Regions from separate parts of the Rhizobium sp. NFR12 genome, predicted to be linked through region 2. Evidence: predicted binding sites of a transcription regulator. Region 2 holds the regulator's gene; the other holds the start of a gene.
What was found. The regulator LexA, encoded in region 2, represses DNA repair genes until DNA is damaged. The targets are predictions, from matches to a motif close to TGTTCNNNNTGTGTTCNG.
Positions count from the first base shown of each region.

Region 1 (16,374 bases), on a different contig from region 2:
AACTGTTCCTGATCGATTCGGGCGCGCAGTATGTCAACGGAACGACGGATATCACCCGCACGGTTGCGGTCGGCTCGGTTTCCGAGGATCGCAAGCGCTTCTTCACGCTGGTTCTGAAGGGCATGATCGCCATTAGCATGGCGAAGTTTCCGAAGGGAACGCGCGGCTGCGATCTCGATCCGCTGGCGCGTATCGCGCTGTGGAAGGCGGGGGCGGATTTCGCGCATGGCACGGGACACGGCGTCGGGTCCTATCTCTCCGTGCATGAGGGACCGCAGCGTATTTCGCGGATGTCGACGCAGGAGCTTCTGCCCGGCATGATCCTTTCGAACGAGCCCGGCTATTATCGCCCCGGCGCCTTCGGGATCCGCATCGAGAACCTGATCTTCGTGAACGATGCCGCGCCTGTCGAGGGTGGGGACATGCCGGTTCTGTCGTTCGAGACGCTGACCTGGTGCCCGATCGATCGCCGGCTTGTGGTCCAATCGCTGATGACCTCGGAAGAACTGCAGTGGCTGAACGACTATCACACACAGGTGCGCGAAAAACTGATGCCGCTGATCGACAAGGATTCGGTCAAGACCTGGCTCACTGCAGCGACGGCGCCGATCTCCGGCTGAGCCGGATTACATCCCGATACCGAAACCGTGCCGGGCGGCCATGACTGCCGCCCAGCCGACGACGAGGACCATGAGGCCCGGAAAACGCAGTCCGAACACCAGCGCCGCGATCATCGCAATGCGCACATCCCAGCCGCTGTTGACGAAGGGTGGAGCGACGAGTGTCACCAGAACGGCGGCCGGCACGGCGTTGAGGGCCGATTCCACCCGTGGCGGTATGCGTTTCAAGCTGTTGACAAGGATGTAGCCGCCGAGCCGCGTGGCGTATGTCGCAATTGCCGCCATCAGGATCAGGGTGGCGGTCTGGCTATCGACGGAGAAGGCGCTCATGCCGGTTTCCATCACGCAGCCTCCGTTTCCAGGGCCGGGTCTTTCACGTCGTGATCCGAGGCTCCGGGAGGAGGCAGGATGGCCGCGACGACGATCCCGAGCGCTGCCCCCACACTGATATGCCAGGGTGACCCGACGACCCAGTAGGCGATAACCGATCCGACTGCTCCGGCGACGAGGACGGGTAGAAAATTGTGCCGCTTGCGAAAGCCCATCACCAGACCGAGAAAGTAGACGGGCAGGAGGACATCGATGCCGATCGCCTTCGGGTCGCCGATCAGGCTGCCGAACAGCGCGCCGACAATGGTATTGCCGACCCATCCAATCCAGACCACGCCGCCCATGGCGATGTACCAGGCGAAGGTTACGGGGGTCTGTTCTTCACGTTTCTCCGTCTCGGCAAATTGCGGATCGGTCAGCAGGAAAAACGAAAGACAGCGCTTGAGGAGCGGGAAGCGCCCGAGGATCGGCGATACTGCCGCGGAATAGAGAACGTGGCGGAAATTGACGGCGAGCACCGAGAGCACGATCATCCAGGCCGCGACATGGTGGCCGAACAGTTCGATCCCGACCAACTGACTCGCACCGCCGAAGACAAACGCGCTCATCAGCGCCGCTTCCGCCATGCTGAAACCGTTGTCGATGGCGATCGCTCCGAACAGGATGCCGAACGGGGCTGAGGAGAGGACGATAACGAAGCCCTTCTTCAATCCGTTCCTGATCTGGCCGCTTGTGGTGATCGGTTCGCTGAAACTCATGAGTCTTCCGATGCGTGCGCGTGCAATGCTTCGTTTATGCACGTGAGCGCCCGGTGACAATCGAATTGCGTTGATGCGTGTATCGATTTTGCTGAACGATCGGCGGCGCGGAGTGCATCAGTCCGCGAGAATCTCGCTGCTCTTGATAATGCCGACGCCGTTGGCGCGCATCTCCTCGATGGCAGCCCTGACGCCCTCGGGTGTTATGCCGCGGCTCGCATCCTCGATGAAGCGCACTTTGACGTCCGGCAGCATTTCGACAGCGTCCAAGGCTGAAAACTTCACGCAGTAGTCCGTGGCGAGACCGCAAACGTCAAGCTCCGTAATCTGCTGTGCCCGGAGGTAACCGGCAAGGCCGGTAAGGGCGGCCTGGTCGTTGTCGCGAAAGGCGGAATAGCTGTCGACCGCAGGGTTTTCGCCCTTCTGCTGGATATAATCGACTGCGCCGATATCGAGATCCGGATGGAATTCCGCATCCGGTGTTTCCTGCACGCAGTGATCCGGCCACATGACCTGCGGCTGGCCCGAGAGCTCGCCCATGTCGAATGGTTTCTTGCCCGGATGCTGGGAGGCGAAGCTGCCGTGATGGGCGGGATGCCAGTCCTGCGAGGCGACGATCACATCGTAACCGCCGTCGGAAATGAGGCTGTTTGCGATCGGCACGATGTCGTCACCGTGGGCAACAGCGAGGTTTCCGCCCGGGCAGAAGCCATTCTGGATGTCGATCAGGAGCAGCGCTTTCATAGATCGTCCTCACGAGTGGTTCTTCCTTGTCACACGAAGATGCCAAGCATGGCGGCATCGATCAAGCCTCTTCTGCGCAACACGATCGTCGCTCCAAATCACTTGTGACGAAACGGTCGGCCTTGGTGGCAGGTTCTGCGGTCCTCTGATCTCCGCGTTTTCTAGGATTTCGAAAGATATCTCGATCGCTTTAGCTGACCGATCTGAAATCTCAATCCGGTTTCGAGCCCAATGTTGAAACGTGATTCCTCGTCGGATGCGGACCACGACCCTATCTAGAGGTCATCTTCACGGAGTTTCTCCCATGTCACTGTCGTCTTCGCTAGAAACGCGGGCTGAAGGCCTGCCGCCGATCGGTTTTCCCGGTCTCGGCGCTCTCATCGTGCTTGTTGTCGGCACCGTTGCGCTCGGCCTCGCTTATGGTCCAGCCCAAGGTGCGCTCTTCCTCATCGGAGGCGGGCTTGGCATCGCGCTCTATCACGCGGCCTTCGGGTTCACGTCTGCCTGGCGTGTCTTCATTGCGGAGGGCCGGGGCCGGGGTCTTCGCGTTCAGATGATTCTTCTGGCGCTTGCCGTCATCCTGTTTTTCCCGGCTCTATCCAGTGGCGTGCTGTTCGGCACCGAGGTGCGTGGCAATATTTCGCCGGCCGGTATCGGCGTGATCGTCGGGGCCTTCATGTTCGGCATCGGGATGCAGCTTGGCGGCGGTTGTGCATCCGGCACGCTGTTTACCGCCGGTGGCGGCAATGCGCGCATGCTGGTGACCCTGTTCTTCTTCATCGTCGGTTCGGTTCTCGCCACCATCCACTTCGACTGGTGGGTCAGTCTTCCTTCGCTGCCGCCGACGTCTCTGTTCCAGACCTTCGGTGCATTTGGCGGCATTGCGGTATCGCTTGCCATCTTTGCGGCGATCGCCGCGATCACTGTGGTCGTCGAGAAGCGGCGCAACGGCGCACTTGAACAGGCACCACCTTCGCCACGGCATGGTCTTGCCCGCTATCTGCGTGGTCCGTGGCCGCTGGTGGCTGGCGCGATTGCACTCGTCATCCTCAATTTCGCGACGCTCGCAATCGCCGGCCGTCCCTGGGGGATCACGTCCGCCTTCGCGCTCTGGGGTGCGAAGGGCGCGCAGGCGATCGGCTTTGATCCGACAGCCTGGGCCTACTGGCAGCAGCCGGGGAATGCCAAGGCTCTGGCCGGAAGCGTGTTTGCCGATGTCACATCCGTCATGGATTTCGGCCTCATCGCGGGCGCCATGCTGGCGGCGGCGCTGGCCGGAAAGTTTGCTCCCAGCCTCGACATTCCGCTGCGTTCGATCCTTGCGGCCGTCGTCGGCGGTCTGCTGCTCGGCTACGGTGCGCGAATCGCCTATGGCTGCAATATCGGAGCCTATTTCTCCGGCATCGCGTCCGGCAGCCTGCATGGTTATCTCTGGGCAGTCGCGGCGTTTGCCGGAAATGTGCTGGGTGTGAAATTGCGGCCCTTCTTCTTCATGGAAGGTCGGTCCATTCGCCGGGCCGACGGTTGAGCCGTTCACCGCATCCCTTCAAAACTCCACGATCCATGGGCGCCTCCACAGAGGCGCCCATTTTCGCATGTGGGTTCAGGCAGAGTGTCGCCACACTTCGGCTCTGGCTTGCCGCATCTTACCCCCTCAAAATTGCGGGTGCGATTTCGTACCTCAAATGTCGCACCAGTTAAAAACCGGTGTAAGTCTTGAGTTTGTTAACTTTTGTCGCTAAACAGCAACAGTCGACGAGCTAGACACCGGACTTGCGGGCAGGGTCGAACACCCCTTTGCCGCATTTCTGCTTAACTTCCGGCGGTATGCGCTTTTAAGTGCACCACCGAAACCAAATCGGGGCGGCGTAAAGACATTGGTTACCATAATCGTTCATTCTCATATGCAGTCGATTGGCGGCGATGAGCAGATCCTGTCTGCTTTCTCAGTCCGCTTTGATCTTGCGGGCAAGACTGCGAAAGCGGTTCTTGCCGGTGTGAGTAACGGTTCGGGTAACGAGTAATGGCGCGTCAGTTGGAATCCAAAGCTTCGAAGCAGAACGGTCGCAAAGCGGCATCGAAAGCATCCTCGGCGCAGGCGCGCCGCAAGAAGTCCCGCTCACTCATGACGAATATGGCGCTTGGCGTCGGCTTTACCGTGGCGGCGCTGGTTGGCGCCTCGATGGTCACGGTCGCGACCTCGGTCAAGTCTGCCCCCAGCATCAGGTTCGAAACGGCCCTGCTTGCGCCACCAACGGCGCGCGAGCATCTCGTGGCTGCATCGGCGCGCACTGCGGACCGCAATCTCGATATTTCGAAATTCTCTCGCCTTCCAGGCAGCGCGCCGGCCGAGCCGAAGCGCGGTCGTCTGGAAGGAGCGCAGCTTGCTGCTCTCTCTTCCCAGCGTCCTGATGACGCAAGCGTTCGTCAGTCGATGCATCTCGCGATGGCAAAGGCTGCCCGTCACGCCGAAACCGAACAGCAGTTTGCGGCCCTTGGCAAGCTGCGGCCCGGCTCCGACCAGATCAAGTCCGCCCTCGGTTCTGCCATGGAAAGTCTTGTGGTCGTAGCGCCACGCGGTAGCGAAGCTCTGGGCGCAATGCCCGACATTCTCCAGGAAGTTCAGCCGGCGACAGAGGTGGCGGAACTCGACACGATGAAGCCGGTGGAACTCGCGTCGCTCGAAAGCGATCTGCCGGAAAGCATGTCGGAGGATACGGTGGCGATTGCCGAACAGGCGACGCCGCTGCCTTCACCTGCGCCGACATCTCTCGCCCAGGCGCTGCCGAAAGCCGGACCACTGCCGGTCCTGCGTCCCGGTGCGGCCACCACCAGCGCTTCCATGGCCGTCGCTTCCGTCAAGCCTGAAAAGCCGAATGCACTTGCCGCAATCGCAGCCGTCGCACCGCAAAAGCCTGGCCGTGGCGACAACGATAACGACAAGCCAACCGTGCTTGCCTTTGCCAAGCCGAATAACCCGATGCGCGAAGAGCCTCTCGCGCCGTCGCAGGGTTCGCCGAAGTGGCCTGGTATCGGGACCAAGGTTGCGATCTACGACATCACCAACGGCGTGGTCATCATGCCGAATGGCAGCAAGCTCGAAGCCCATTCCGGCATCGGCAGCATGCGCGACAACCCGAAGTTCACGCATGTGAAGATGCGCGGCCCGACACCTCCGGGCACCTACAAGCTGTCGATGCGCGAATCGCTGTTCCACGGTGTTGCGGCAATCCGATTGACACCGACCGACGGCAAGGCGCCTCAGGGCCGCACGGGTCTTCTCGCTCACAGCTTCCTGCTTCGCGTTCGCGGCGACAGCCACGGTTGCGTGGCCTTCGCCGACTACGACAAGTTCCTCAAGGCCTTCCAGCGCGGCGAGATCACCCACATGATCATCGTGCCGAAGTGGGATGGCAAGCGACCCGGCGCCGGCCCAAGCGGCGGCGGCATCATGGCAAAGCTGTTCGGCAACAAAGACGCCTGATCAAACTCAAAACAAACGGAGCCTTTTAGGCTCCGTTTTTCGTTGTCAGCCCAGCGTCTGCCGCGTTGCGGCCAGGAAGATACGCGCGCCGATCGCAATCAGATCGTCGGGATAATCGTAAGTCGGGTTGTGCAGGGCAGGGTGGCTTTCGCCGGCGCCGAGAAACAGCATGGCCGATTTCGAGACCGTAGCGAAGCGACCGAAATCCTCCGAAGCGCGATAGGCTTCCCCAGCGACATGCGGCACGCCCTCGGCATCCATGGCGGCCCTTAGGATGTCGGCTGCAGCGGGATCGTTGATGCAGTGGCCGAACACATCCTGATAGGACACGGTCAGGGCCAACCCATCCGCCGCAGCCGCGTCTCTCGCCATTGTCTCCGCCTGTTCGACAAGAGCGGACATCTGATCATCCGTCGAGGTACGCAGCGTCACCCAGATCTCCCCATGCGCCGGTGAGATGCCCGCCGCGGGTTCACCGATCGTCACGTGGGTCACGGTCGCTCGCACGAGGTCGTCGTTTTCGACAGAGCCTGCCGAAATACCGCTCAGGGCTGGCAGCAGCCTGGCCACGGCCGAAACCGGCGAGATCCCGGTCTCTGGCCATGCCGCGTGGGCAGTCTTGCCGGTCAGGATGATTTTCATGCCGCGCGACGCGCAATTGGTCGGTCCGTCCTTCAGATGAACGTGGCCGAGCGGGATGCCCGGCATGTTGTGCAGGGACAGGCTGATATCGGGCGTCAGGTCCCGAAACTTGTCGTCGGCAAGGACCGCTGCCGCCCCGGCGCCGGTTTCCTCCGCCGGCTGGAACAGGAGAACGACACGACCCTTCGCTGGCCGCCGACGTCCGAGCGCGCGGCCGACCGCCGCAAGCGTTGCCATATGCCCGTCATGGCCGCACATATGGCTTTTTCCCGATACCTTCGACTTGTGCTCGGGGTCGCCGAGTTCCTCGATCGGAAGAGCATCGAGTTCCGCGCGCAGCATCACCGTCATTCCGGGCACGCCACTGTCGTAGACGACCGCGACGCCGGTGCCGCCAATACCTTCGACCACCGCGTCCGGACCGGTCTCCGACAGGAACCGCATCACCTCGCGCGCCGTCTCCGCTTCCTCACCGGAGACATCAGGCATGGTATGAAGCCGGCGGCGCCATGCGGTGAGTTCGACGACGTCGCTGTTGCTGAGGAAGATGTCATTCATCGAATTCTAAAGCCCTCATCATGGTCACGACCCTCGTTTGCGAGTGAGTAGACGTCTCGTCAGCCCGCCTTCTCCACGAACCCGTCCAGCACCCGCTTTTGCCCTGCCTTGTCGAACTCGATCGTCAGCTTGTTGCCTTCGATCGCGGTGATATTGCCGTTGCCGAACTTGATGTGGAAGACCCGGTCACCGGTGGTGAATTTCGACGGCGTGTCGGTTGTCGATTTGGCGACCAGCTCGCCGTCGATCGTGCGGCCGCGGGGGCCGCTTTCGCCGTAGCCGATGCGTTCCACGGCGTGGCCGGAGCGGCTGCCCCAGTTGTCGCGGGTGGCATCTGTCTTGTTGGCCTGGGCGCGTTTCCAGCCGGGCGTCGAATAGGAGTTGCCGGCGAAGGCATCCGCCTTGTCGAAGCGCGACTGGCCGTAGCCGCCGCGGCCGCCATAGCCACCGAAGCTTGAGGATTCCGATGCCGCGACATCGACATGGCTCGGCGGCAGTTCATCAAGAAAGCGCGAGGGCATTGTGGATTGCCACAGGCCGTGAATACGCCGGTTCGAGACGAACCAGATATGGCAGCGGCGTTTCGCGCGGGTGATGCCGACATAGGCGAGGCGGCGTTCCTCCTCCAGCCCGGAGCGGCCGCCTTCGTCCAGCGCGCGCTGGTGCGGGAACAGGCCTTCCTCCCAGCCGGGCAGGAACACGGTCTCGAATTCCAGACCCTTGGCCGAGTGGAGCGTCATGATCGAGACGGCATCGAGGTTCTCGTTGGTCTCGGCATCCATGACGAGCGAGACGTGCTCTAGGAAGCCGCGCATGCTCTCGAACTGCTCCATCGAGCGGATCAGTTCCTTGAGGTTTTCCAGCCGCCCCGGCGCTTCGGCGGTCTTGTCGTTCTTCCACATGTCGGTATAGCCCGACTCTTCGAGGATCTGCTCGGCCAGTTCCGTATGCGGCACGGTTTCGAGACGTGCCTGCCAGTTGCGGAAATTCTGCACGACATCGAACAGGGCCTTGCGGGCCTTCGGCTTCAGCTCGTCGGTCTCGATCATTTCGCTTGCGGCCTGAAGCATGGGCACATCGCGGGCGCGGGCGCTGTCATGCAGGTAGCGTATGGTCGTGTCGCCGAGGCCGCGCTTTGGTGTGTTGACGATGCGCTCAAAGGCAAGGTCGTCGGCCGGCTGGCAGACCATGCGGAAATAGGCCATCGCATCGCGGATCTCGAGCCGCTCGTAAAAGCGCGGGCCGCCGATGACGCGGTAGTTGAGGCCGAGCGTCACGAACCGGTCTTCGAACTCGCGCATCTGAAACGAGGCGCGCACCAGGATCGCCATGTCGTTCAGCGCGTGTTTCTTGGCATCGCTGCGACCATCGCCGCGCTGCAGCCGTTCGATCTCCTCACCGACGGCACGGGCTTCTTCTTCGCTATCCCAGGCAGCGTGGACGATCACCTTTTCGTCCTCGGGATCGACCCGGTCGGTGAACAGCGTCTTGCCGAGGCGTCCTTCGTTATGGGCGATCAGATGGCCGGCAGCGCCGAGGATGTGCTCTGTCGAGCGGTAGTTGCGCTCAAGCTTGATGACCTTGGCGCCCGGGAAATCCTTGTCGAAGCGAAGGATGTTTTCCACTTCGGCACCGCGCCAACCATAGATCGACTGGTCGTCGTCGCCGACGCAGCAGACGTTTTGCGGCACGTCCTTCGGACGCTGAGCGAGCAGACGCAGCCACATATACTGGGCCGTATTGGTGTCCTGATACTCGTCGACGAGGATATAGCGGAACCGCTGGTGATACTCCTTGAGCAGATCCGGTGCCTTGCGGAACAGGGCGATCGGGTGCAGCAAAAGGTCGCCGAAATCGCAGGCGTTGAGCGTGCGCAGGCGGGCCTGATAGGCGGCATAGAGTTCGCGGCCCTTGCCGTTGGCAAAAGCTCGGGCGTCGCCTTCCGGAATGTCGGGCGGCAACAGGCCCTTGTTCTTCCAGCCATCGATCATGCCGGCGAACTGCTTGGCCGGCCAGCGCTTGTCATCGAGACCCTCGGCCTGGATGAGCTGCTTGATCAGGCGCACGACGTCGTCGGTGTCTAAGATGGTGAAATCGGATCGCAGGCCGACCAGCTCCGAATGGCGCCGCAGCAGTTTGACGCCGATCGAGTGAAACGTGCCGAGCCACGGCATGCCTTCGACGGCGCCGCCGACGAGAACGCCGATGCGCTCCTTCATCTCGCGCGCCGCCTTGTTGGTGAAGGTCACGGCCAGGATCTGGCTCGGATAGGCGCGGCCGGTTTCCAACAGATGGGCGATGCGGGTGGTGAGCACCCGCGTCTTGCCGGTTCCAGCGCCGGCAAGCACCAATACGGGACCATCCAAAGTCTCGACCGCTTCGCGCTGCTCCGGGTTGAGGCCGGTCATATAGTCAGGCGACGGCCGGTTGCCGCCGCGCGCCGCCATGGCCCGCGCCGCGATCCCCAGACCACCGGAGGCGCCGCCGGCACCACCAGCAGGAACGGCAGCCGAACCATGGTTACCAGCCGATGCCGGCACCGGGCGCTGGTCCGATTGGTCTTCGCCTCGCGCCTTGCGGGGGGCGGGCTCCGGCTCCTCATCGAAGAAAGGGATGTCGTCGTAACTGTTACTCATCCGGCCAATGTAGTGATTCGGGCTCGAAAGACCAGCCGATGTTCTCTTTTCATTCCTATGTTTCCCCTAGGAATCGTCCGGATCCGTGTCGTTGAAGCTCTGACACATCCGTGAAATCGCGTGATGTTACAAAACAGTAAGGTAGGTTCCTCGACCTTGCCAGTTGGGCGCGAAACGGGGATACTTGCACCACTTATCGATAGACTTGCGAGGAATGAATGCGGATCTGGAACCAGCTTCTGATGTCGGTTGCGGTACTGCTCGGAGGGCTCTGTCTCTGGGTCTACCTGTCGGCAGATGCCGGGCGGTCACTGATTTCGATGGGCGTTCCCGCAGGAGTGGTGATTTCCATCAATCCTGATGTCGCCGAGCCGGCGGCCGCAACGGTTGCGGGCGCACCGGCTTCGTCATCGCGCGGCGGGCAGCGGGGCGGCGGTGAGAGCCAGGTGGTGTTGGTTGCAACCAGACCCGTCGGAACCGGTGTGGTCAACGACAGACTGTCGGCGATCGGTGACGGCGAGGCGATCCAGTCGGTTATCGTGATGCCGCAGGCGACGGGCACCGTAAACGAGATCCTCGTCAAATCCGGCGACATGGTCAAAAAGGGCCAGATTCTTGCGCAGCTCGATGACGACGAGCAGATCATCCTGCGCGATCAGGCGCAGGTGGTGTTGCGCAGTGCGCGTGAGAAATCCGATACTTACCGGAACCTCAAGAGCTTCTCCCGCCTCGACGTGCTCGACGCGCAGATTGCGTCCGAAACGGCGCAGCTGACGGTCACCAACGCCGAACTGGCGCTGAAGCGTCGCTCGGTCGTTGCGCCGATCGACGGGATCGTCGGCATCGTCGCGGTCAATATCGGTGACAACGTCACGACCGCAAGCAATATCGTGACGATCGACAACCGTACCGAGCTACTGGTGGATTTCTGGGCGCCGGAGCGTTTCGCGGTTCAGGTCAAGCCTGGCATGCCGGTCGAGGCCGCCTCCGTCTCGCGTCCAGGCCGCACCTTCGAGGGTTCGGTCGAGGCCGTCGACAACAGGGTCGATCCGGCAAGCCGTACGATCCGCATTCGTGCCAGAATTCCCAATGTTGATGACGAACTCCGCGCCGGCATGTCTTTCGGCGTGACGATGCGGTTTCCGGGCGAAACCTTTCCAAGCGTCGATCCGCTTGCAGTCCAGTGGGATGCGAAAGGCTCGTTCGTCTGGCATATCGTCGATCACAAATCGGTCAAGGAGCGGGTGAGGGTCATCCAGCGCAATCCCGATGCGATCCTCGTCTCGGCCAATCTGAAGGATGGCGATGTCGTGGCAACCGAAGGGTTGCAACGGGTCCGGGAAAATGGTGCCGTCCGCATTGCCGGTGAAAAGCCGCCGGAGGTCGCCAGCCGATGAGCAGCAGCCACAGCGGTAACGCCAATAACAACGGGTCGTCCGGCCAGTCTTCCGGAAAGCAGAACAGCTTTACCGCGCTCTTTGTGCGGCGGCCGGTCCTTGCCGCGGTTCTCAACACGCTCCTCGTCGTCGCAGGCCTTGCCGCTCTTGCCGGCGTCGAGGTGCGCGAGTTGCCGGATGTGGACCAGCCGGTCATCACCATCCGCACCACCTATGACGGCGCTTCTGCCCAGACGATGGACCAGGAGGTGACCGATATCATCGAGGGCGCGGTTGCCCGGGTCGCCGGCCTCAAGGCCGTTTCGTCGGAATCGCAGTTCGGCCAGAGCCGTGTCACGCTGGAATTCAACGACACCGCCGATCTTGCGGTGGCCGCCAACGACGTGCGCGATGCGCTTGGTCGTGTCACCGGCCAGTTGCCTGACGACGTGGACGAGCCGCGTATCATCAAGGCCGATTCCGACAGCCAGCCGATCATGCGGCTTGCCGTTACGTCCAACTCGTTGTCGATGGAAGACCTGACGCTTCTCGTCGATAACGAGGTCTCCGACCGGCTTGCGTCGGTTGACGGCGTCGCTGACGTGGAACTCTACGGCGACCAGGAAAAGGTCTTCCGCGTCGACGTGAACCAGACGGCGCTTGCCAGTCGTGGGCTGACGATTGCAGACCTCTCCGAGGCGCTATCGACGGCTGCGCTCGACGTGCCCGCCGGGTCGCTGGAATCCTCGACGCAGGACATTGTCGTGCGGGCGACGGCGAGCCTGACCAAGCCCGAAGACTTCGAAAACGTCATGCTGGGCAACAATGTCCGGCTGCGCGATGTGGCAACCGTGATGCTGGGGCCGGACGACGGCACGACGGCGTTGCGATCGAACGGCGTTCCCGGCGTCGGTCTCGGCGTGCTGCGCCAGGCGCAATCGAACACGCTCAGCATTTCGGAAGGCGTGCGGGCCGCCGTCGCCGATCTCCAGAAGACGTTGCCCGAGGGCACGCGCATTGCCATCACCAGTGACGATGCGGTCTTCATCGAAGGCGCGCTGCACGAGGTCGAGATCGCGCTGGCGCTGTCGGGCACGATCGTCATTGCAGTCATCTATCTCTTCCTGCGCGACTGGAAGGCGACGCTCATCCCGGCGCTCACCATGCCGGTGGCGCTGATCGGGACGCTGGTCGCGATCTATGCCGTCGGGTTCTCGATCAACATTCTGACGCTTCTTGCAATCGTGCTTGCGACCGGCCTTGTGGTGGATGACGCGATCGTCGTTCTCGAAAACATCGTGCGACGACGATCGGAAGGCATGGGTCCGCGCGCGGCCGCCGTGATCGGCACGCAGGAGGTTTTCTTCGCGGTGCTTGCGACGACCGCGACGCTTGCCGCCGTATTTATTCCGCTGTCGTTTCTGCCCGGCCAGATGGGTGGCCTGTTCCGCGAGTTCGGTTTCGTTCTGGCGTTTGCCGTCGCGCTGTCTTCGGTCACGGCGCTGACGCTTTGCCCGATGCTTGCGTCGCGCATGCTGACCAAGCCGATACAGGAAAAGAACGACGGCCTGCTTGGCCGGTTCGGCACGCTGTTTGCCAATTTCTACCGGGTGACGCTGCATGCCTGCCTTGGCGCGCCGGCGATCGTCATCGTCTTTGCGCTGCTGTTCGGCGGTGCCGGCTACATGGCCTTCAAGACGGTCAAGAGCGAACTTACCCCGCCGGAAGACCGGGCCATGGTCATGCTGCGGGCGACGGCGCCCGAAGGCATCAGCCTGCAATATATGCGCGACAAGCTGCAGCAGATCGAAGAGAAACTGCAGCCGCTCGTGGCGTCCGGCGAGATCCAGAACATCTATTCGATCTCGGGGCAGGGTGGCGCCACCAATAACGGTTTCATGGTTCTGACCCTCGCGCCTTGGTCCGAGCGGGAGCGCAGCCAGGCCGATATCGTCCGGGATATCAACGCGGCCACCGCGACCGTGCCCTCGCTTCGCGCCTTCGCGACGCAGCAGAACAGTCTGCGTATCCGCGGTGCCGGCAACGGGTTGCAGATGGCGATGGTCGGCACCGATCATGAAGAGCTGACGGCCGCCGCGCTGAAACTGGTGGACCAGCTTCGTGCGAGCGGATTGTTCGATACGCCGCGTCTCAACAACGAGCCGACACAGGCCCAGATCTTCGTGTCGGTGAACCGTGAGCGGGCATCGGATCTCGGAATCGACATCACCAATCTCGGCACGTCGCTGCAGTCTCTTCTCGAAGGCCGATCTGTGGTGGACGTGTTTGTCGACGGCGAGGCGACGCCGGTCAAGCTGACATCGACGACGCGTCCGATCGATGACCCGACGGATCTCGAGAACATTTTTCTGAAGGCCAAGGATGGCCGCATGGTGCCGCTCTCCACCGTCGCGACGCTCGAGGAACGGGCCGTGGCGCCGAGGCTCAACCGCGAACAGCGGCTTGCGGCAGTCTCCTTCTCGGCCAGCCTCAAGGACGGTGTCTCGCTCGGTCAAGCGGTCCAGGCGGCGACCGAGCTTGCGCAGCCGCTCCTGCCAGCTGGATCACGTCTGATACCGTTGGCAGAGGCTGCGACACTCAAGGAAAACTCGAGCGGCATGGCGCTGACATTCGGCTTTGCGATCGCCATCATCTTCCTGGTGCTTGCGGCGCAGTTCGAAAGCGTTCTGTCTTCGATCATCATCATGTCCACGGTGCCGCTGGGACTTGCCTGCGCCGCCTTCGCCTTGGTTCTCACCGGCTCAAGTCTCAACGTCTACAGCCAGATCGGGCTTGTGCTGCTTGTCGGGGTCATGGCGAAAAACGGCATTCTGATTGTCGAGTTCGCCAACCATCTGCGCAACGAGGGCGCGTCCTGCCGCGAGGCGATCGAACGGGCGTGCGCTATCCGTCTTCGACCGGTGATGATGACGATGATCGCGACCGTGATCGGCGGCGTGCCTCTGGTTCTTGCCAAGGGCGCCGGTGCCGAAGCCCGTATCGCGCTCGGCTGGGTGATCGTCGGTGGCCTCGGCATGGCAACCATGGTGACGCTCTACATCACCCCTGTCGCATACTTGTTGATCGCCCGCTTCTCCAAGCCACAGGTGCACGAGGAACAGCGGCTGCAGGACGAGCTGGAAAGCGCCCGCAAGGGACGCGCCAACGATACGAAAGAGCAGCAGCTGATGGCAGCCGAGTAAGGGCTTGCCTTCAGGTCGCGTTTTCGGGGTTTCGCATGTCGGCGAAAATCTGCTTCAGGACGTCGTAGATACGGCCGTCGAGCGATTGCGAAACGTTGAAGCGCATTGAGCTCGTCGCTGAGTGCGACGGGCTGAAGACATTGCCCGGGGCAAGCACAATGTTGTGCTTCAGTGCCGCTCGCGCCACGTCGGCGGAATCGAGACCGTCGGGCAATCGGCACCACAGAAACATGCCGGCCTGCGGCTCAATCCAAGGCACGATGCCGATCGCCTTCAGCCGTCCCGATACCTCGACCCTTGCACCGGCGAGCCGCCCCCTTATCGTGTCCAGATGCTTGCGGTAGCTGGCATCGCTCAGCGCCTGGTAGACCAGTTCGGACGCAAGCGACGGTCCGCCGAACGAGGTTGCGATCTTGAGGTCCGTCAGACCCTCGATCCAGTCGCGCTTCGTGGCGATGAACCCGCAGCGGACGGAAGCGGACAGCGTTTTCGAAAAGCTGCCGATATGAATGACCCGGTCCAGACCGTCGAAGGCAGCGAGCCTCGGTGCCGGCGTATGCTCGAAATCGGCAAAGATATCGTCCTCGACGATCGTCAGGCCGAACTGTTCGGCAAGCTTCAGGACGCGATGCGCGGTGACGGGACTAAGCGTTGCCCCGGTCGGATTGTGGACTGCCGAATTGGTGATGTAGAGGCGAGGGCGGTGTTCGGCGAGGACGTTTGCGAAAGCGTCGAGATCAGGCCCGTTCGGCGTATAGGGCACGCCGACGATCCGGGCGCGATGGGCGCGCAGGATCGCCTGGAAATTGAAATAGCACGGGTCGTCCACGAGGACTGTGTCTCCCGGCTCGATCAGGAACCGGCAGAGAAGGTCGATCGCCTGGGTGCCGGAATCGGTCAGCACGATCTGGTCGGGTGACGCCTCGATGCCGCGCTCTCCCATTCTGCGCGCAATCAGGCTTCGAAGCGGCATCATGCCGAGCGGAGAACCGTAGTCCGTAAGTGCTGCCGTATTGCCGCGGGAAAGCGTGCGAAGCGATCGCCGCAAGGTCTCGTCCGGTAACCAGGATGGCGGTAGCCAGCCACAACCCGGCGTGAGGCCATCGCGCCGGACATCGAGCGATTGCCGCGACACCCACAGAGGATCAACGGCGCGGTCGAGCTTCGGACCGATCTGCGCGAGCGACAGGGGTGCCGTATGGTTGGCAACGTAGAAACCGGAGCCGGGGCGGGAGGTGATCACGCCCTCAGCCGCCAGCCGGTCATACGCATCGACGACGGTGGAGGTGGAGACTTTAAGAGTTGCCGCGAGGCTTCGCACGGAGGGAAGCTTTGCTCCGGGCACGAGGCTGCGCCCGGAAATTCGTTGCCGGATGGTCGAAACGACCATGGCGACCTTCTGCCCACCTTGCGTCCCCAAGTCCATCCGTACTGCCTCATGCACCATTACAGTTTCGTCAAATCGTACCTGAGTGTAGCTGTCTCTGCCAGGGGCTTGCGCGCATAAGCATCGAAGGCTTTTGGTAGGGGTATGCAAGCTTATGGATCGTTCTCTTTCAGGTTGGATCAACGGCATGATCGGCGTGATCATCTTCAGCGGCTCGCTGCCGGCGACAAGGGTTGCCGTCACGCAGTTCGATCCGGTTTTTCTGACCGTTGCCCGTGCCGCGATTGCCGGCATCCTCGCGCTCTGCATTCTCCTTGTTTTCCGGGAGAAATGGCCGTCGCGCCGCGACCTCGTGTCTCTTGTGGTCATCGCGCTCGGCGTCGTGGTGGGTTTTCCGCTTCTCACTGCGCTGGCACTCCAGCACGTGACATCGGCCCATTCCATCGTCTTCATCGCTCTGTTGCCGCTCGCCACCGCATGCTTTGCGGTTCTGCGCGGTGGCGAGAGACCCAGGCGGGCATTCTGGATCTTCGCGATTGCCGGAAGCGCCTGCGTTGCCGGTTTTGCGCTGTCGCAGGGTGTGATGGCGTCACCCTATGGCGACGGCATGATGCTCGCCGCGGTTCTCGTCTGCGG
Region 1 is NZ_FNWM01000001.1:1,305,474-1,321,847, forward strand. It holds gene BLW69_RS06315 (aminopeptidase P family protein) at 1-620, shown strand, start outside; gene BLW69_RS06320 (AzlD family protein) at 627-950, opposite strand; gene BLW69_RS06325 (AzlC family ABC transporter permease) at 962-1,708, opposite strand; gene pncA (bifunctional nicotinamidase/pyrazinamidase) at 1,826-2,452, opposite strand; gene BLW69_RS06335 (YeeE/YedE family protein) at 2,757-3,980, shown strand; gene BLW69_RS06340 (DUF2778 domain-containing protein) at 4,476-5,936, shown strand; gene BLW69_RS06345 (amidohydrolase) at 5,982-7,127, opposite strand; gene BLW69_RS06350 (ATP-dependent helicase) at 7,196-9,772, opposite strand; gene BLW69_RS06355 (efflux RND transporter periplasmic adaptor subunit) at 9,991-11,169, shown strand; gene BLW69_RS06360 (efflux RND transporter permease subunit) at 11,166-14,351, shown strand; gene BLW69_RS06365 (aminotransferase-like domain-containing protein) at 14,362-15,798, opposite strand; gene BLW69_RS06370 (DMT family transporter) at 15,893-16,374, shown strand, end outside.
Region 1: BLW69_RS06350 (ATP-dependent helicase) is a predicted target of LexA. The motif match lies at 9,812-9,829, and genes of this name have one in related genera.

Region 2 (16,374 bases):
GCGGCATCGATCAGGCCCTTCCGTCGAGAGGATTGTGATGAACCAAGGTTTGAAGGTTGCGATCATCGCCGGCGAAGTGTCGGGCGATCTCTTAGGGGCAGACCTCATCGCAGCACTGAAGGCGTCCTACGCCGGTCCCGTCGAACTGATCGGGGTGGGCGGTGATGCACTGTCGGCCCAAGGCCTTCAGTCGCTGTTCGATTTCTCCGAATTGTCGATCATGGGCATCACCCAGGTGCTCGCGCGTCTTCCCAACCTGATCCGTCGCATCAACCAGACGGCGGCTGCGATCGTCGCCGCAAAGCCCGATGTGCTTGTCATCGTCGACAGCCCTGACTTTACCCACCGAGTGGCAAGAAAGGTGAGGGCGGCCCTGCCGGATCTGCCGATCGTTGATTATGTCTGCCCCAGTGTCTGGGCCTGGAAGGAATATCGTGCCAAGGCGATGCTCTCCTATGTCGACCTCGTTCTTGCCGTCCTTCCGTTCGAGCCGGAAGCGATGCGGAGGCTGGAGGGTCCGCAGACAGTGTTCGTCGGTCACCGGCTGACCAATGATGCGGATCTCCTGAGGGTCCGTGCTGCGCGCGCCGAGAGGCCGGTCAAGACCTCCGCCGACAAGAAGACGATCCTCTTGCTTCCGGGCTCCCGTTCAGCCGAAATCAAGGCACTCCTACCCGTGTTCGGCGAGGCTGCGCGCGAGTTTGCAGATCGCAATGGTGAGACCCGGTTCCTGCTTCCGACGGTACCGCGCCGGGAAGAACTGGTGCGGAAGATGGCCGCAGATCTGCCGGTTCATGTCGAGATTACCACGGATACAGCCGGAAAATGGGCTGCCTTCGCAGAGGCGGACGTGGCGCTGGCGGCTTCAGGGACGGTTATCCTGGAACTGGGGCTTGCGACGGTTCCCGTTGTCTCAGCCTACAAGACGGACTGGCTGATCAAGCTTCTGGCCGGCCGCATCAAGATCTGGACCGGCGCGCTTCCGAACCTGATCGCCGACTACCCGGTCGTTCCCGAGTATGTCAACGAGGTCGTGCGACCCGGAAGCCTCAGCCGCTGGGCGGAACGTCTGTCCGCCGACACGCCGGAGCGCCGTGCGATGCTCGACGGGTTCGCACTTGCCTGGCGGAGACTGGACGTCCCTGTTCCGCCTGGAGAGGCCGCAGCAGGTGCGGTACTCGAACTGTTAGACAACAAAAAACCCGTTCATCGCTGAACGGGTTTTTCTTTTCGCAAAGCCTAATTCAGCGCCTAGCGCTTCGAAACGGGCGTGTAGTCACGCTGCGCTTCGCCGGTATAGAGCTGGCGCGGACGACCGATACGCTGCTGCGGATCTTCGATCATTTCGGCCCACTGGGCGATCCAGCCGACGGTACGCGCAAGCGCGAACAGAACGGTGAACATCGTCGTGGGGAAGCCCATCGCCTTCAAGGTGATGCCCGAATAGAAGTCGATGTTCGGGTACAGCTTCTTTTCGATGAAGTAGGGGTCCGTCAGAGCAATCTTCTCGAGTTCCATGGCGACCTGCAGAAGCGGATCGTCCTTGTGACCGAGTTCCGCCAGCACTTCATGCGTGGTCTTCTGCATGATCTTGGCGCGCGGATCGTAGTTCTTGTAGACGCGGTGACCAAAGCCCATCAGACGGAACGGATCGTTCTTGTCCTTGGCACGGGCGATGTATTCCGGGATCTTGTCGACGGTCCCGATCTCGGTCAGCATGTTGAGCGCTGCTTCGTTGGCGCCGCCGTGAGCGGGGCCCCAGAGGCAGGCAATGCCGGCAGCGATACAGGCGAACGGGTTTGCACCCGAGGAACCTGCGAGGCGAACCGTCGAGGTCGACGCGTTCTGTTCGTGATCCGCGTGCAAGATGAAGATGCGATCCATGGCGCGCGACAGGACCGGGTTGACCTTGTATTCTTCGCACGGCACGGCAAAGCACATGCGCAGGAAGTTGGAGGCGTAATCCAGGTCGTTCTGCGGATACACGAAGGGCTGGCCGATATGGTACTTGTACGCCATGGCGGCGAGCGTCGGCATCTTGGCGATCATGCGCAGCGACGCAACCATCCGCTGGTGCGGATCGGTGATGTCGGTGGAATCGTGATAGAAGGCCGAGAGAGCGCCCACGCAACCGCACATGACGGCCATAGGATGCGCATCGCGGCGGAAGCCGGTGAAGAAGCGGCTCATCTGCTCGTGGACCATGGTGTGCATGGTTACGCGATGATCGAAGTCCTTCTTCTGGGCAGCCGTCGGCAGTTCTCCATAGAGAAGCAGATAGCAGGTTTCCAGAAAGTCACCCTGTTCAGCAAGCTGCTCGATCGGGTAGCCGCGGTGCAGGAGAACACCCTTGTCGCCGTCGATATAGGTGATCTTGGATTCACAGGATGCAGTCGACGTGAAGCCGGGGTCGTAGGTGAAGGCACCGGTTTGCTTGTACAGGGCTGCGATATCGATAACATCCGGCCCAATCGTGCCCGATCGCACCGAGAGGTCGACTGTCTTATCACCAAGTACGAGATTTGCGCTTTGTTCCGTCATTCTGATCCTCCAACCTGTTGGCGGCATGGCGCCCAGAAAGCGCCATAAGAGTTAAGCGTCGCAAGTTAGCTATATGATCCTAAAGGTGATGCCAAGCGCTCCTGCGACATTTTGTGCAGCGCGAAAATAATTTAGGCAGGACACGTTTAAAAGATGCCCAACCTCATGGTGTAAGAGGCCGTAACGTGAAGGAAAACCGCAGCTTGGCGAATGTGTTGACGAGGAGAATATAAACGCGCAGGTTGCGTTTATCAATCACCGTCTCTGCAGCGGAGCCGGCGGGATAAACCATCATGGCGAATGGCGGAGCGATTTTGAGGCAGCCAGCAGCAAGCCGATGATGCTTGCTTCGACACCCCACGCAATCGCACTCTGGACGCCCGAATCGGCATCGCAGACAATGCCCGCGGGAGTCCGGAATGATGGTCGAAACGACCATCATTCCGAGGATGTTTTCCTGGGATATGTGGTCAGAGACCGGCCCGTTTCCAAATGGCTGTGCACGTCGTTGAGCGAGGAGCTTTCCCACGGTCATGTGTTCCTCTTCCTGCCTGTCTTGCTAGACGCCGGCGCTGCGACCTGGTTCGCACTTCCTTGGACGCCATCGCCATTCATTCTCGCAACCATGCTTGCGATCTCGATGGTGACCGCAGGGCTGACACGGTATCGCGCGCATCCACTGTCTCGTGCCAACCTTGTACTCTGCCTGCTTCTCTCCGGTTCTGCGCTGGCAGCGCTCGAAACCTGGCGGTGTTCGACGGTCGTGCTCGATTCGCCCGTCACGACGACCATCAGCGGGATTGTCGAACGACGCGAAGCCGATGCACAGCGCCGCTGGCGCTATATCCTCAGGATCGAGCAGACATCTGAGCCCTCGCTTTCACGACCGCCACAGCGCGTCTCGGTTCTTGCCAGAAGCCAACACGACCCTGCAGACATCGGAGAGCGCGTTTCCGGCCGTGCCAGTCTGTCGCCACCCTCTGGCCCGGCGCTTCCCGGATTGAACGATTTCGCCTTCTCCTCCTACTTCGATCAAATCGGGGCCGTTGGCTTCTTTTACGGCGCGCCTAGCGTACAACCGGCGATCGATGACCAACCCGGGTTATGGTCGGACATGCAGCGAGGGCTTTTTGCGCTTCGCAGCGCAATCGGCAATCGCATCCGCGATACGGTCAAGGGGGATGCGGGCGCTTTTGCTGCCGCAATCGTGACCGACGAGCGCCGTGCAATTTCCCGTGAGACGACCGAGGCGCTTCGTCTGTCCGGACTGGCCCATATCGTCGCGATCTCAGGCCTCAACATGGCGCTGGCAGCCGGTATCTTCTTCGTCGGCGTTCGCTCCGTCCTGTCGCTGTTTCCAGGCTTTGCGCAGGCCTATCCGATCAAGAAGTTTGCCGCGTTCGGTGCGCTTGTCATGGCGACCGCCTATTACCTGATTTCCGGGTTCGGGGTTTCCGCCGAGCGGGCCTATATCATGATGGCGGTGATGCTGGTCGCCGTGCTCGTCGATCGACCCTCCATCAGCCTTCGCAACGTCGCCCTTTCGGCAATCATCATCCTCGCCATCTCGCCGTCGGAGATTCTGGGTCCGAGTTTCCAGATGTCGTTTGCGGCAACCGCGGCACTGGTGGCAGGGTTCGCCCTCTGGACGCGATATTTCGCGAAAGGAAAGGAGGAGACAAAAGGTAGCAACCGTTGGATAACGGGTATTGCGGCGACGTTGCATTTCATTGCCGGGATCGTGGTGACGTCGCTGATCGGCAGTACGTCGACGTCGATCTATTCGATCGAGCATTTCCACCATCTGACCACCTACGGCCTCGCGGCCAATCTCGCGGCCATGCCGATCATTTCCTTCGTGGTGATGCCGGCAGGTCTCGTGGCCATGCTGCTGATGCCGTTCGGGCTGGATGCTCCCGTTCTGTTCATCATGGGCGAGGGGCTGCGGATCGTCATTCGCATTGCCGAGATCGTCGCCGCATGGGGCGGCGATATTGCCATCGGCCGGCAGAACCCGCTTTTCCTGCCTCTGGCGACGGCAGGCTTTCTGCTTCTGACGCTGCTGCGCACGCCGCTGAGGTTGACAGGCGCGCTGTTCATGGCGGTGGCTTTGCTCTTTGCGGTCCGCTCAGGCTCGGCGCCGAGGCCTGATATCGTCATATCCGAAGACGGCGCATCGGTCGGCGTGATCCAGGATGACAAGATCACCCTCAATCGAACCCGACCGCCGGGATTTATCTACGATCAATGGCGGCGAGCGCTGGTGCTTGAGACCGGAGAACAACCGCTCGCCTTGCCGGTTCTTGCCTCTTCGGAACCAGCGCGAGGTGCCAGCCTTGCGAAAAGCGATGACAGACCACCTGGACCACATTCGCGACCGGATTTGACGCGCCGGGAAATCGAATATGTCAGGGGTTTTCTTCAAGCATTGAAGCCCGGACGATTCGCCTGTCTGCCGAAAATCCTGTGCGCGGCGCAGACTGCTCAGGACATCCGGATCGTCACCGTCGAAGACAACCGATACACCGGTCTTGCCTGCGATGTCGGTCGGATCATCGTCTCGCCCGGCGCACGCTTCGATACTTGCCGCTCCGGCGCCTTGCTTCTCAGCGGGCGGACGTTGCGCCGGACTGGCGCACTGGAAATCACCATTATTCCGAACGCGACAGCGCCAGACATCAAGATTACGGCGGCGATGCGAGACAGCGCACAGACCTCAAGCCGTCCGTGGACCGTCCACCGGTTCTATGACTGGCGAACGGGACAATTCGACTTTGGCATCCCGGAGGCTGTTGCTGCGCATCTCCGGGATGACACCGTTCTTAATGATAGCGGCGAATAAGGCCGACAAGCTTGCCCTGGACCTTCACCCGGTCGGGCGGGAAGATGCGGGTCTCGTAAGCCGGGTTTGCCGCTTCCAGTGCGATCGAGGCACCCTTGCGGCGGAACCGCTTCAGGGTCGCTTCTTCCTCATCGACCAGGGCAACGATGATATCGCCTGGACTTGCGGTGCTGGTATTCTTGATGATGACGGTATCGCCATCGAGGATGCCGGCATCGATCATCGAATCGCCCTTCACTTCGAGCGCGTAATGATCGCCGGAACCCAGCATCTCGATCGGAACGGCGATGTCATGGGTGTTGTTCTGGATCGCGGAGATCGGCACGCCGGCAGCGATTCGACCCATGACCGGAATGTTTGTCGAGAACGGATTGTCCGCCATGACCGGCGCCGGCTTCTGAGCGACGACCGGTTGCGTTTTGCCGAGGCTTCCCTCGATGACACTGGGAGAAAATCCCCGTCGCGGATGAAGGTTCGCCACATAGGCGTCAGGCAGCTTGATCACTTCGAGCGCGCGTGCTCTGTTCGGCAGACGGCGAATAAAGCCACGCTCCTCGAGCGCGGTGATCAGCCTATGGATGCCGGACTTCGATGCAAGGTCGAGAGCGTCCTTCATTTCGTCAAACGACGGCGGCACGCCTGATTCTTTCATCCGCTCGTGGATGAACAGAAGTAACTCCTGTTGCTTGCGTGTCAGCATGGACGGGACCCTCAGAATTGGAAACAAATGCAGAACGGACGCTATATGTTCTATCTGTGTTCCGCAAGCCCCAAATTTCTGCTCAAGAATAGTCTCATTTCAGCGTTCGATCACGTATTCAGTTCGTGCGCAGCACTTGCCGAGTTTCCCGCGATAGCCAATGTTCTGCGGAATAAGACTTTGGGGGTGTAAGTGGGTAACAAGTCAGTCGATCATTTGGTTCTGCCCGTTGCAGATCTGGCGTCAGCGCGGGGGAGGTTGACCGCTCTCGGCTTTACTGTGGCACCTGAAGGTGTTCACCCTTTCGGCACGGCCAATGCCTGCATATTCTTCGCGGATGGCTCGTACCTCGAGCCACTGGCCATTGTTAACCGTCGGCAAGCCTCGCTTGCGGCAAAACGAGGCAACGTGTTCACCGATCGCGACATCCGCTTTCGCGGCCAGCGGAAAAGGGAAGGTCTATCGGCGGTGGTCGTCGGGACGCAGGATGCAGCGGCCGATCATATCCGTTTTGTGGACGGGCACATGTCTGCGGGCGAGATGCTTCAATTCTCCCGCCCGATGCAGTTGCCCGATGGTAGGGAGAGCGAAGTCTCATTCCGTCTGGCCTTCGCGGCAGTTCCCGAGGTCGATGACATCTTGCTGTTTTCCTGCCAGCGAATGGCCGCATTACCGGAAGATCGCGGTGGTCTTGATGAGCACGCAAACGCCGTTACAGGCCTTCGAGAGATCGTATTTTCTGCAGATGACCCGCTGGAGTTTCTGCCGCTTTTCGAAACCGTGTTCGAGACGCAACCCGAGCAAGGGAAAGACGGTCTGCGGATCGAAGCTGCCAATGCCAGCATCCGCATTCAATCCAACGACACGTTCAGCGACGAGTTCCGGTCTTCGATGAAGCCCTTGTTATCGTCGCGCCTCGCTGCGCGCGGGATCATCTTCAAGACCACCGATCTCGCCGTGACAGAGATCACCCTTGCTGCTAATGACGTCGCATTCATCCGCAGGGATGGCCGCGTGATCGTGTCGGCAGCCCCGGGGCAAGGTGTGGTTTTCGGTTTCGAGGAATAGTGAAATGACAGTCTCCGCCAATTCTGAAGTGTCCGTGGGCGAGGGGAGTTCGAAAGTCGTTTTTTCCAACACGGCAAAGCTCTCGCTGATTGCCGGTCCCTGCCAGATGGAAAGCCGTGATCACGCCTTCATGATCGCGGGTACGCTTGTCGAACTCTGCAAGAAGCTCGGCCTCGGCCTCGTCTACAAATCCTCCTTCGACAAGGCCAACCGCACGTCGATCTCCGGCAAGCGCGGCATCGGCTTGGACAACGCGATGGCAATCTTTGCCGATCTGAAGACGGAATTCGGCTTTCCCGTTCTGACCGACATTCACACTGAAGAGCAATGCGCTCTCGTGGCGGATACGATCGATATCCTGCAGATCCCCGCCTTCCTGTCGCGCCAGACGGACTTGCTCGTCGCGGCCGCAAAGACGGGTTGCGCGATCAACGTGAAGAAGGGCCAGTTCCTGGCGCCCTGGGACATGAAGAATGTTCAGGCGAAGTTCCTCGAAAGCGGCAATCCCAATGTGATGCTGTGCGAGCGCGGTGCCTCGTTCGGCTACAACACGCTTGTCTCCGACATGCGCTCGCTGCCGATCATGGCGGCTCTCGGAAGCCCCGTTATTTTTGACGCAACCCATTCCGTGCAGCAGCCCGGCGGCCAGGGCGGTTCTTCCGGCGGCCAGCGCGAATTTGTCGAAACGCTGGCGCGGGCAGCCGTCGCCGTCGGCGTTGCTGGCGTCTTTATCGAAACCCACGAAGACCCTGACAACGCACCGTCCGACGGTCCGAACATGGTCCACCTGAAGGACATGCCGCGCCTTCTGGAAAAGCTGCTGGCCTTCGACGCCATCGCAAAAGGCTGACGGCGTCGAAAAACCGCCGAATTGACTGGATTGTAATCCGCGTGTCATCGACGATCGAACAATGTCGCTGACCCGCCTGTTCGCTGAGCCTGGGCATTCAGGCTCGCACATCAACCGAGGAGAGACCCTTGACCGCCATTACCGACATCATCGCTCGCGAAATACTGGACAGCCGCGGCAATCCTACCGTCGAGGTGGATGTTTACCTGGAAGACGGCTCGATGGGCCGTGCTGCCGTTCCATCGGGAGCCTCCACGGGCGCGCATGAAGCCGTCGAACTTCGCGATGGTGGCAAGCGCTATGGTGGCAAGGGCGTCGAAAAGGCCGTCGAAGCCGTCAACACCGAGATCTTCGATGCGATCGGCGGCTTCGATGCCGAAAGCCAGATCCACATCGACAAGACACTGATCGCGCTCGACGGCACCCCGAACAAGTCGCGCCTTGGTGCCAACGCCATCCTCGGCGTCTCGCTTGCGGTCGCCAAGGCCGCAGCCGAATCGTCCGGTCTGCCGCTCTATCGCTATATCGGCGGCGCTTCTGCCCATCTCCTGCCGGTCCCAATGATGAACATCATCAACGGTGGCGCTCATGCCGACAACCCGATCGATTTCCAGGAATTCATGATCATGCCTGTCGGCGCCGAAACGCTGAAGGATGCCGTGCGCATGGGCGCGGAAATCTTCCACGTTCTCAAGAAGGAACTGGCAGCACAGGGTCACAACACCAATGTCGGCGACGAAGGCGGTTTCGCACCGGGCCTGAAGAGCGCGCCGGAAGCCCTCGACTTCATCATGAAGTCGGTCGAAAAGGCTGGCTACCGGCCGGGCGATGACGTCCACCTGGCGCTTGATTGCGCGGCCACCGAGTTCTTCAAGAACGGCAAGTACGAGCTGGAAGGCGAGGGCCGCTCGCTGGAGCCGGAAGCCATGGCCGATTACCTGGCAGAACTTGCCGGCAAGTACCCGATCATCTCGATCGAAGACGGCATGTCGGAAGACGACTGGGCCGGCTGGAAGTATCTGACCGACAAGATCGGCTCCAAGGTCCAGCTGGTCGGCGACGACCTGTTCGTGACCAACTCGGCCCGTCTGCGCGATGGTATCCGCCAGGGCACAGCCAACTCGATCCTCGTCAAGGTCAACCAGATCGGCTCGCTCACCGAAACGCTCGATGCCGTCGAGACGGCACACAAGGCAAGCTATACGGCCGTCATGTCGCACCGTTCGGGTGAGACGGAAGACTCCACGATCGCCGATCTCGCAGTTGCAACCAACTGCGGACAGATCAAGACCGGTTCGCTGTCGCGTTCGGATCGTCTGGCCAAGTACAACCAGCTCATCCGCATTGAGGAAATGCTTGGGCCGCAGGCCGCCTACGCGGGCCGCTCGATCCTCAAGGCCTGATCTTTCCGGTCGACTGAGGCAGAATATCCGAGAGCCCGCGCCACCTGCGCGGGCTTTTGCGTTTTACAATTCGTGATCGCACCGTACCAAAAACCGATAGGTCAGTATTGTTGACCTGTCGAAACTTATGTAAATCGAATCCAAGAATATTGAAATAAAAGGAAACGCCCGTGCTCGATTGGGACCATATTTTCGCGACGCGCTCCAGCCGCATGAAAGCCTCCGAAATCCGCGAATTGCTGAAGTTGCTGGAGCAGCCGGACATCATTTCGTTTGCCGGCGGCATTCCGGACCCGGCGCTATTTCCGGCGGAGGAATTTCAGAAGGCCTATGCGGATATCTTCTCGGGCGCTCAGGTGAACTCCGCGCTGCAGTATTCGGTCAGCGAAGGCTACAAGCCGCTGCGCGACTGGATCGTCGCCGATGTCGCCAAGATCGGCATCGACTGTACCGCCGACAACGTCTTCATCACGTCAGGATCCCAGCAGGCGCTCGATTATCTCGGCAAGCTGTTCCTGTCACCCAACGATACGGCACTCGTGACATGGCCGACCTATCTCGGCGCGCTGTCGGCATTCAATGCCTATGAGCCGGCCTACGATCAGCTCTCGGTCAACGGCAACCGCACACCGGAAGCCTACCGCGAAACGGCGTCGAAAGCCGGTGGCTCGGTGAAGTTTGCCTATCTGTCCGCCGACTTCTCCAATCCGACCGGCGAGACGATCGATCTCGCAGGCCGCGAAAAGCTTCTGGCACTCGCCGACGAACTCGATATCGCGGTTCTCGAAGATGCCGCCTATCAGAACCTGCGCTTCGATGGCGAACCGGTCTCGCCGATCCTCGCTCTCGACATTGCCCGCAGCGGCGGTATCGAGAAGACGCGCACGATCTACAGCGGCAGCTTTTCAAAGACGCTCGCACCCGGTCTGCGTGTCGGCTTCGTCATCGGAGCGATGCCGGTCATCCGCAAACTGGTGTTGTTGAAACAGGCGGCCGACCTGCATTCGTCGACGATCAACCAGATCGCCGTCGAGCATGTCGCTTCGCGCGGTTTCGACGAACAGGTTGCCAAGATCAAGCGGGTCTATAGCGGTCGCCGCGATGCCATGCTGGCGGCACTTGCGAAATACATGCCGAAGGGAACGATCTGGACAAAGCCCGAAGGCGGCATGTTCGTGTGGCTGACGCTGCCGGAGGGAATGGACGGTGCCGAGCTTCTGGCGAAGTCGCTGGCAACCGAAAAGGTCGCCTTCGTGCCCGGCAAGGCGTTCTACGCCGACGGCAGCAACGCCAACACGCTGCGCATCAGCTTCTCCTGCGCCAACGACGAGATGATCGACGAGGGCATCAAGCGGCTCGGAAGACTGATCGGCAATGCCGAGACCCGCGAGCACGAAGCGCTCCCGATCATCTGAATATCGTTTACTAGGAAAGGGCGAACCAGCGATGGCTCGCCTTTCTCACATACTGTTGGCGACCTGTTCACCTGCCGGTGACGGTCGGCTTCGGGTGCCGCCTATCGTGTCGACGCGTCCTCCTCCGAGGCGCACAGCGCGCCCGATTGCAAACGTCGCCAATCAATCACCAGCCGGTGACGTTGATCAGGGGTTGCGCCACGGGACGCCGTCGGGCAGTTTTGCGCCCGGTATATGAGGAGGAGTTTGCATTGGCGCGTCCCTACAGCATCTATGACGTTTTCACCGACGCTAAGCTTTCCGGCAACCCGCTTGCGGTCATCTTCGATGCAGACGGTCTCGACGATGGCGCGATGCAGGCCATTGCCAAGGAGATGAACCTCTCGGAGACGGTGTTCGTCCAGACGTCGACGAACACTACCCATTCGGCAAAGCTGCGAATCTTCACACCGGGCCGGGAGCTTCCGTTCGCGGGGCATCCGACGGTCGGGACGGCCATTGCCCTTGCCGAGCGCACCCATGGCCTCGACAGTGATCTTGATCTGGTCTGCGTTCTCGAGGAAGCGGTCGGTCCGGTTCGGTGCGCGGTGCGTCTGCGCCAGGGGGAGGTGGGCTTTGCCGAATTCGATCTGCCGAGGAAGTCGCAGCGGATCGACCTCGCCCTGAACCGTCAGGGCATCGCTGACGCGCTCGGCGTCGAGTTGAAGGATATCGGGTTCGAAAACCACGTCGCGTCGATCTGGAGCGCCGGTGTGCCTTTCCTGATGATCCCGCTGCACAATCTCGCAACTGTCCAGGACATGGAATTCGATGCGCCGCTCTGGGAGAAGGTCGCGCCCTTCGTCGAGGGTGCGCTCGCTTCGGCCTATGTCTATTGCCGCGGCGGCGTCCATCATCAGGCGAAATTTCACGCTCGGATGTTTTCGCCCGATATGGGCATAGCGGAAGACCCAGCAACGGGTGGGGCGGTGGCTGCATTGTCCGGCGCGATCCATCATTTCGATGGCCTCCCGGATGGACATCACCCTCTTCTCATCGAGCAAGGCGTCGAGATGGGGCGGCCGTCCTTTATCCATCTCCATATCGATGTGCAGGACGGGGCCATTGCAAAAGCCCGGATCGGGGGACAAGCGATCCGACTTGCCGAAGGTATTATCGAAATCTAGACGTTGTTTCACAACCTATTGATTTTGCTATTATAAGACAGGATATCGTCACAATCACGGTTCGCTGGTGCAAAAAAGAGGCTGCTGATCCAACAAATTTCGCGGGAGGTGCTGGACAAGCCCAAACTTCCTCTTTATACGGCCCTCACACCGGCGGAAACGACGCTTCGCCAAACCGGTTACGGGTGATTAGCTCAGTTGGTAGAGCAGCTGACTCTTAATCAGCGGGTCGTAGGTTCGAGCCCTACATCACCCACCAAATCAATCCTTTACATCGAAATGTTCAAATGCCGGTTTCACCGGCAAATGGCGTTTCCGTTGCCGTCGAGGACGCAGTTTCGCTATGTCGCGCCGACGCTTCCGGGGCGTCGTGACGGCCGTTCTTCGATGACGCCGGGTCTGCGCCCGCCGATATGGCCCGAGACGCCACCGCCTTCTGGCCTTCCTTCAAAATTCTCGTTTCCATAGGTGCCGTAATATCCGCCCGTCCCATCCGGCTGAATTTCGGTATTGCGAAACTGCTGTGCTTCAGCCGGCAAGGCGGCGAGCGTGACCGCAAAGGCAGCGATCAGGGTTCTCATCGGAATCTCCTCCCGTATGATAGTCTATCACAATCTGAATAGCGCAACTCTGGGGCTTCCTGCCGAGCAAATGTCGGCTTTTTTGTACCACCCTGCATTTGTCTCGGGCGAGGTTGCAATTCGTTCGGAACCCTCTGCGCGCGCATGCATTTTGTCCGCATGTTGAAAATCTGCGGAGCATCCTCGTCGTGAAAGCGATCCTTCTACTTCTGAGCGGGCTTGTCTTGGCCGTCACGGTTTTCTTGAGTGGCGTTGCGGCCACGGCCTATCTCATTGCCGAGCCGGCGCCTCATCGCTTTTCCAACGTTGACCATCCTGATCTTTGGACCTCGACACCCGTGGTCGTGAGCAGCGGCGATCAGCGTTACGAGCGGATTGCTGCTGTGACCGCAAAGATCGATTTGCCAGCGTCGGATGCGCAGGGGCAGCCCGTAGCTGCCCAGGACCAGGCGACGGATGCGGTGGACGGCGTCCAGACGGCTTCATTGGATGAGACAGACCAGGCGTCGGTAGACCCTGCGTCCGATGCATCGGTTAACCAGGCGCATGCCGACTGGTGCTTCGCGCGCTACCGTTCCTACAGGCTCGAGGACAACACCTACCAGCCTTACAGGGGTGGCCAGCGTCGGGCTTGCCAGTCACCGGTCGCAATGTCGCATGGTCAGGACAACATTGTTTCTGGCAACGAGGACACCGGCATCGAAGGCCAGGGGCTGGTTCAGCAGGTCAGCGCCACGAGCACGATGATCGGGCGTGGTCAAGACGGCCGTCTTGTGCGTGAAACTGACCGCTCGTCTTCGCCGCAAAACGCCTCATACGACGCAACATCCATGGGGAACCCGGCGCACGAGGAGTGGTGCCTGTCGCGGTACCGTTCATACCGCGCCAACGACAACAGCTACACATCCTACGGCGGCATGCGCCGCACGTGTCAGTCCCCCTACGGCTGAGACCTAGTTCAGCCCGTTTTCAGCAATGTGACCGTCGGCTGTTCGTCTTCCTTCAAGCCTTGAACCAGTTTGGCGAGCCAATCCACGAAGACCCGGACCTTGTTGGAGAGGTGCCGGGTTTGCGGGTAGACGATGTAGAGCGGCAGCGGTTCGCACTCCCATTCGGCGAAGATCTCGATGAGTTCGCCCCTCTGCACATGCTCCTGGACCATGAACCGCGCCGCCTGCGCGATCCCGAGCCCCGCGACCGCCGCGTTGACGTAGGAGCGCGCATCATTCACCGAGACGACGTAACGCGGCATGATCTCCAGCGTCTCATCCTCTTTGCAAAAGTCGAAGGTCATGATCCGGCCGGCCGTCGCGTTGAGGTAACCGACAGAGAAATGGTCGGTCTCCAGATCTCGCGGATGGGTCGGCATACCGAATCGCTCAAGATAGTTCGGGGATAGGTAATTGCGCATGCGAAGCTCGCCGACTTTGCGCGCAATCAGCGACTGGTCCTTGGGCGTGCCGCCTCGAAGAGCACAGTCGACATTTTCAGCAATGTAATCGACCAGCCGGTCGCCGACCCCGATATCCAGCTGGATCTGCGGGTAGCGCTGGTAGAATTCGCACAAATTGGGGATTACGACGAGGTCGGCGAACGCCCCTGCCATCTCGACACGCAGTCGGCCCGTGGGTTGGTTCTGCGATTTCGACATCGTGCCGTCGAGTTCTTCAAGCTCCGACAGGATCTGCACGGCGCGCTCGTAGTAGAGTGCTCCATCGGTCGTGACCATCACCCGACGTGTCGTGCGGTTGAGGAGCTTCGTGCGCAGATGCGCCTCCAGACCCTGGACCATGTTGGTGGCCGTGGTCTTGGGAATATTGAGGGTCGCGGCAGCACGCGTGAAGTTGCCCGTTTCGACGACGCGCACGAAGACGCGCATAGAGGAAAGCTGGTCCATCGTTGATCCCGTTCGAAAAGTTGTATTATTCGCCTATCCGGAACAGTGTTGCCGATTTCAGCGACTTGTGAGTTCTGTCAGGAACAATAATATCAGGGTCAAGTTATTCGGCAAGATGCCTTTCGCCAATGTGGCTTTTTGGCTCCATAGCGAGGAGGACTGGATGACGGACTGGAACAAGAACGCGGATATCGAATGGGCAGGCCTGCCCGTTTGCATACACCGTTACGAAGGCCAGCCGGCAGCCAAAGTCGCGCCGATTATACTCTATCTGCGCGGATCCGCATTCCAGCAAGGTGGCCTGCGGGACCGTGAAGTGCCGATCGGAAAAGTCTTCTCGGAGGCGGGTTCGATCGTTGTCGAGGCGGATTATGGTGCCGCCTCGGGCAACCTGTTTCCGCAGGCAATGGAATGCGCCTTCGCGGCGTTGGCCTATCTCAGCAGCAACCGCAAGCGCTTCGGGTCCGCCCGTTCCCCGCTTTTCGTTGCGGGCGATGAGGCCGGCGGCAACGTGGCGGCGGGTGTGGCTTTGAAGGCGCGAGACCAATTGCCGGGCGAGCTTCGGGGACAGATCCTTCTGTCGCCGATGATCGATCCGATGATGGCCTCGAAATCGTTTCGTCGAGCCGACGAGATCGGCATGCGCGAGAAATGGTCCGACGGTTGGAGCCATTATCTGCGTTCGGCCTGCGGTTTCCAGCATCCCTATGCTGCGCCCTGTCTGTGTTCGCGGCTATCCGGTCTTGCGCCGGCTCTGGTCGTGAGCTCGGAAGACGATCCGCTGCATGACGAGGTTGTCAACTATGCGGACCGGCTCGAAGCCTCGGGCGTCTCGGTCAGGCAGAAAATATTCCCGAAAGGCGCAGGCTGGACGGGTGTCTACAAGGGCGGGCAGGGGAACTGGATGGCGGGTCTTTCCGCCGAGTTCAAAGGCTTCGTCGAAACGTTGAGTGAATAAGCAGACGTCGATTTCTAGCGTTTGACAACGGTTTTCTCCTCCTCCCTGGGGCAGGACCGTCAGGAGATTATGATTATGTTGAAGATCAAAAACTGGGCCCCGTGGGGCGCCGGAATAAGTGTTGCTGCGCTCATTGCAGGCGCTTCGCTCTCTATCGATACGCCGACAGGCGCCCATGCGGCGCCCGCGGAAGCGGCGGCTCAGCCGGCGGTGCCGGTCACGGTTGCCGCCGTGCAGCCGAAGAACGTCACCACCTGGCAAGAGTTTTCCGGCCGTCTGGAAGCTGTTGATCGCGTCGAGGTTCGCCCAAGGGTGGCCGGCGCAATCCTGTCCGTGCATTTCCGTGAAGGCGGTCTCGTAAAGGAAGGCGATCTTCTGGTCTCGATCGATCCCGAGCCCTACAAGGCAGCCGTCGCTCAGGCGGAGGGACAGATGGCATCCGCCCAGGCAAGGCTTGATTATGCCGACACCGAGCTGGAACGGGGCAAGACGCTCGCCTCGCGCAACACCATATCGCAGAGCGATCTTTCGCAGCGTCAGAGCGCCCGCGCCGAAGCGATCGCCAATGTACAGGCAGCGAGGGCAACGCTGAAATCGGCGCAGATCAATCTGGATTATACCCAGATCCGTGCCCCGATCTCCGGGCGTGCAGGTCGCATTGAAGTCACCGTCGGCAATCTCGTGGCGGCAGGCTCTGCCTCGGCGGTGCTGACGACGCTCGTGTCGAGCAGCCCGATCTACGCAAGCTTTGATGCAGCCGAAGAACTGGTGGCCCGCACACTGGCCCAGGTCGACGTCAAGGACGGCGTGCCGGCGATTGGAGACGTTCCGGTTGAGGCCAGCACGCTCGCGTCAACGACGCCTGTCCGTGGCAAGCTGCAGCTGATCGACAACGAGGTCAACGCGGCAAGCGGCACGATCCGCGTCCGCGCTGTCTTCGACAATCCGGGCGG
Region 2 is NZ_FNWM01000002.1:1,065,693-1,082,066, forward strand. It holds gene BLW69_RS12520 (LpxI family protein) at 1-38, shown strand, start outside; gene lpxB (lipid-A-disaccharide synthase) at 38-1,216, shown strand; gene gltA (citrate synthase) at 1,252-2,541, opposite strand; gene BLW69_RS12535 (ComEC/Rec2 family competence protein) at 2,879-5,383, shown strand; gene lexA (transcriptional repressor LexA) at 5,364-6,083, opposite strand; gene BLW69_RS12545 (VOC family protein) at 6,276-7,151, shown strand; gene kdsA (3-deoxy-8-phosphooctulonate synthase) at 7,156-8,001, shown strand; gene eno (phosphopyruvate hydratase) at 8,130-9,404, shown strand; gene BLW69_RS12560 (aminotransferase-like domain-containing protein) at 9,575-10,819, shown strand; gene BLW69_RS12565 (PhzF family phenazine biosynthesis protein) at 11,071-11,985, shown strand; tRNA gene BLW69_RS12570 (tRNA-Lys) at 12,169-12,244, shown strand; gene BLW69_RS12575 (hypothetical protein) at 12,327-12,566, opposite strand; gene BLW69_RS22790 (BA14K family protein) at 12,755-13,516, shown strand; gene BLW69_RS12585 (LysR family transcriptional regulator) at 13,525-14,463, opposite strand; gene BLW69_RS12590 (alpha/beta hydrolase fold domain-containing protein) at 14,627-15,421, shown strand; gene BLW69_RS12595 (efflux RND transporter periplasmic adaptor subunit) at 15,494-16,374, shown strand, end outside.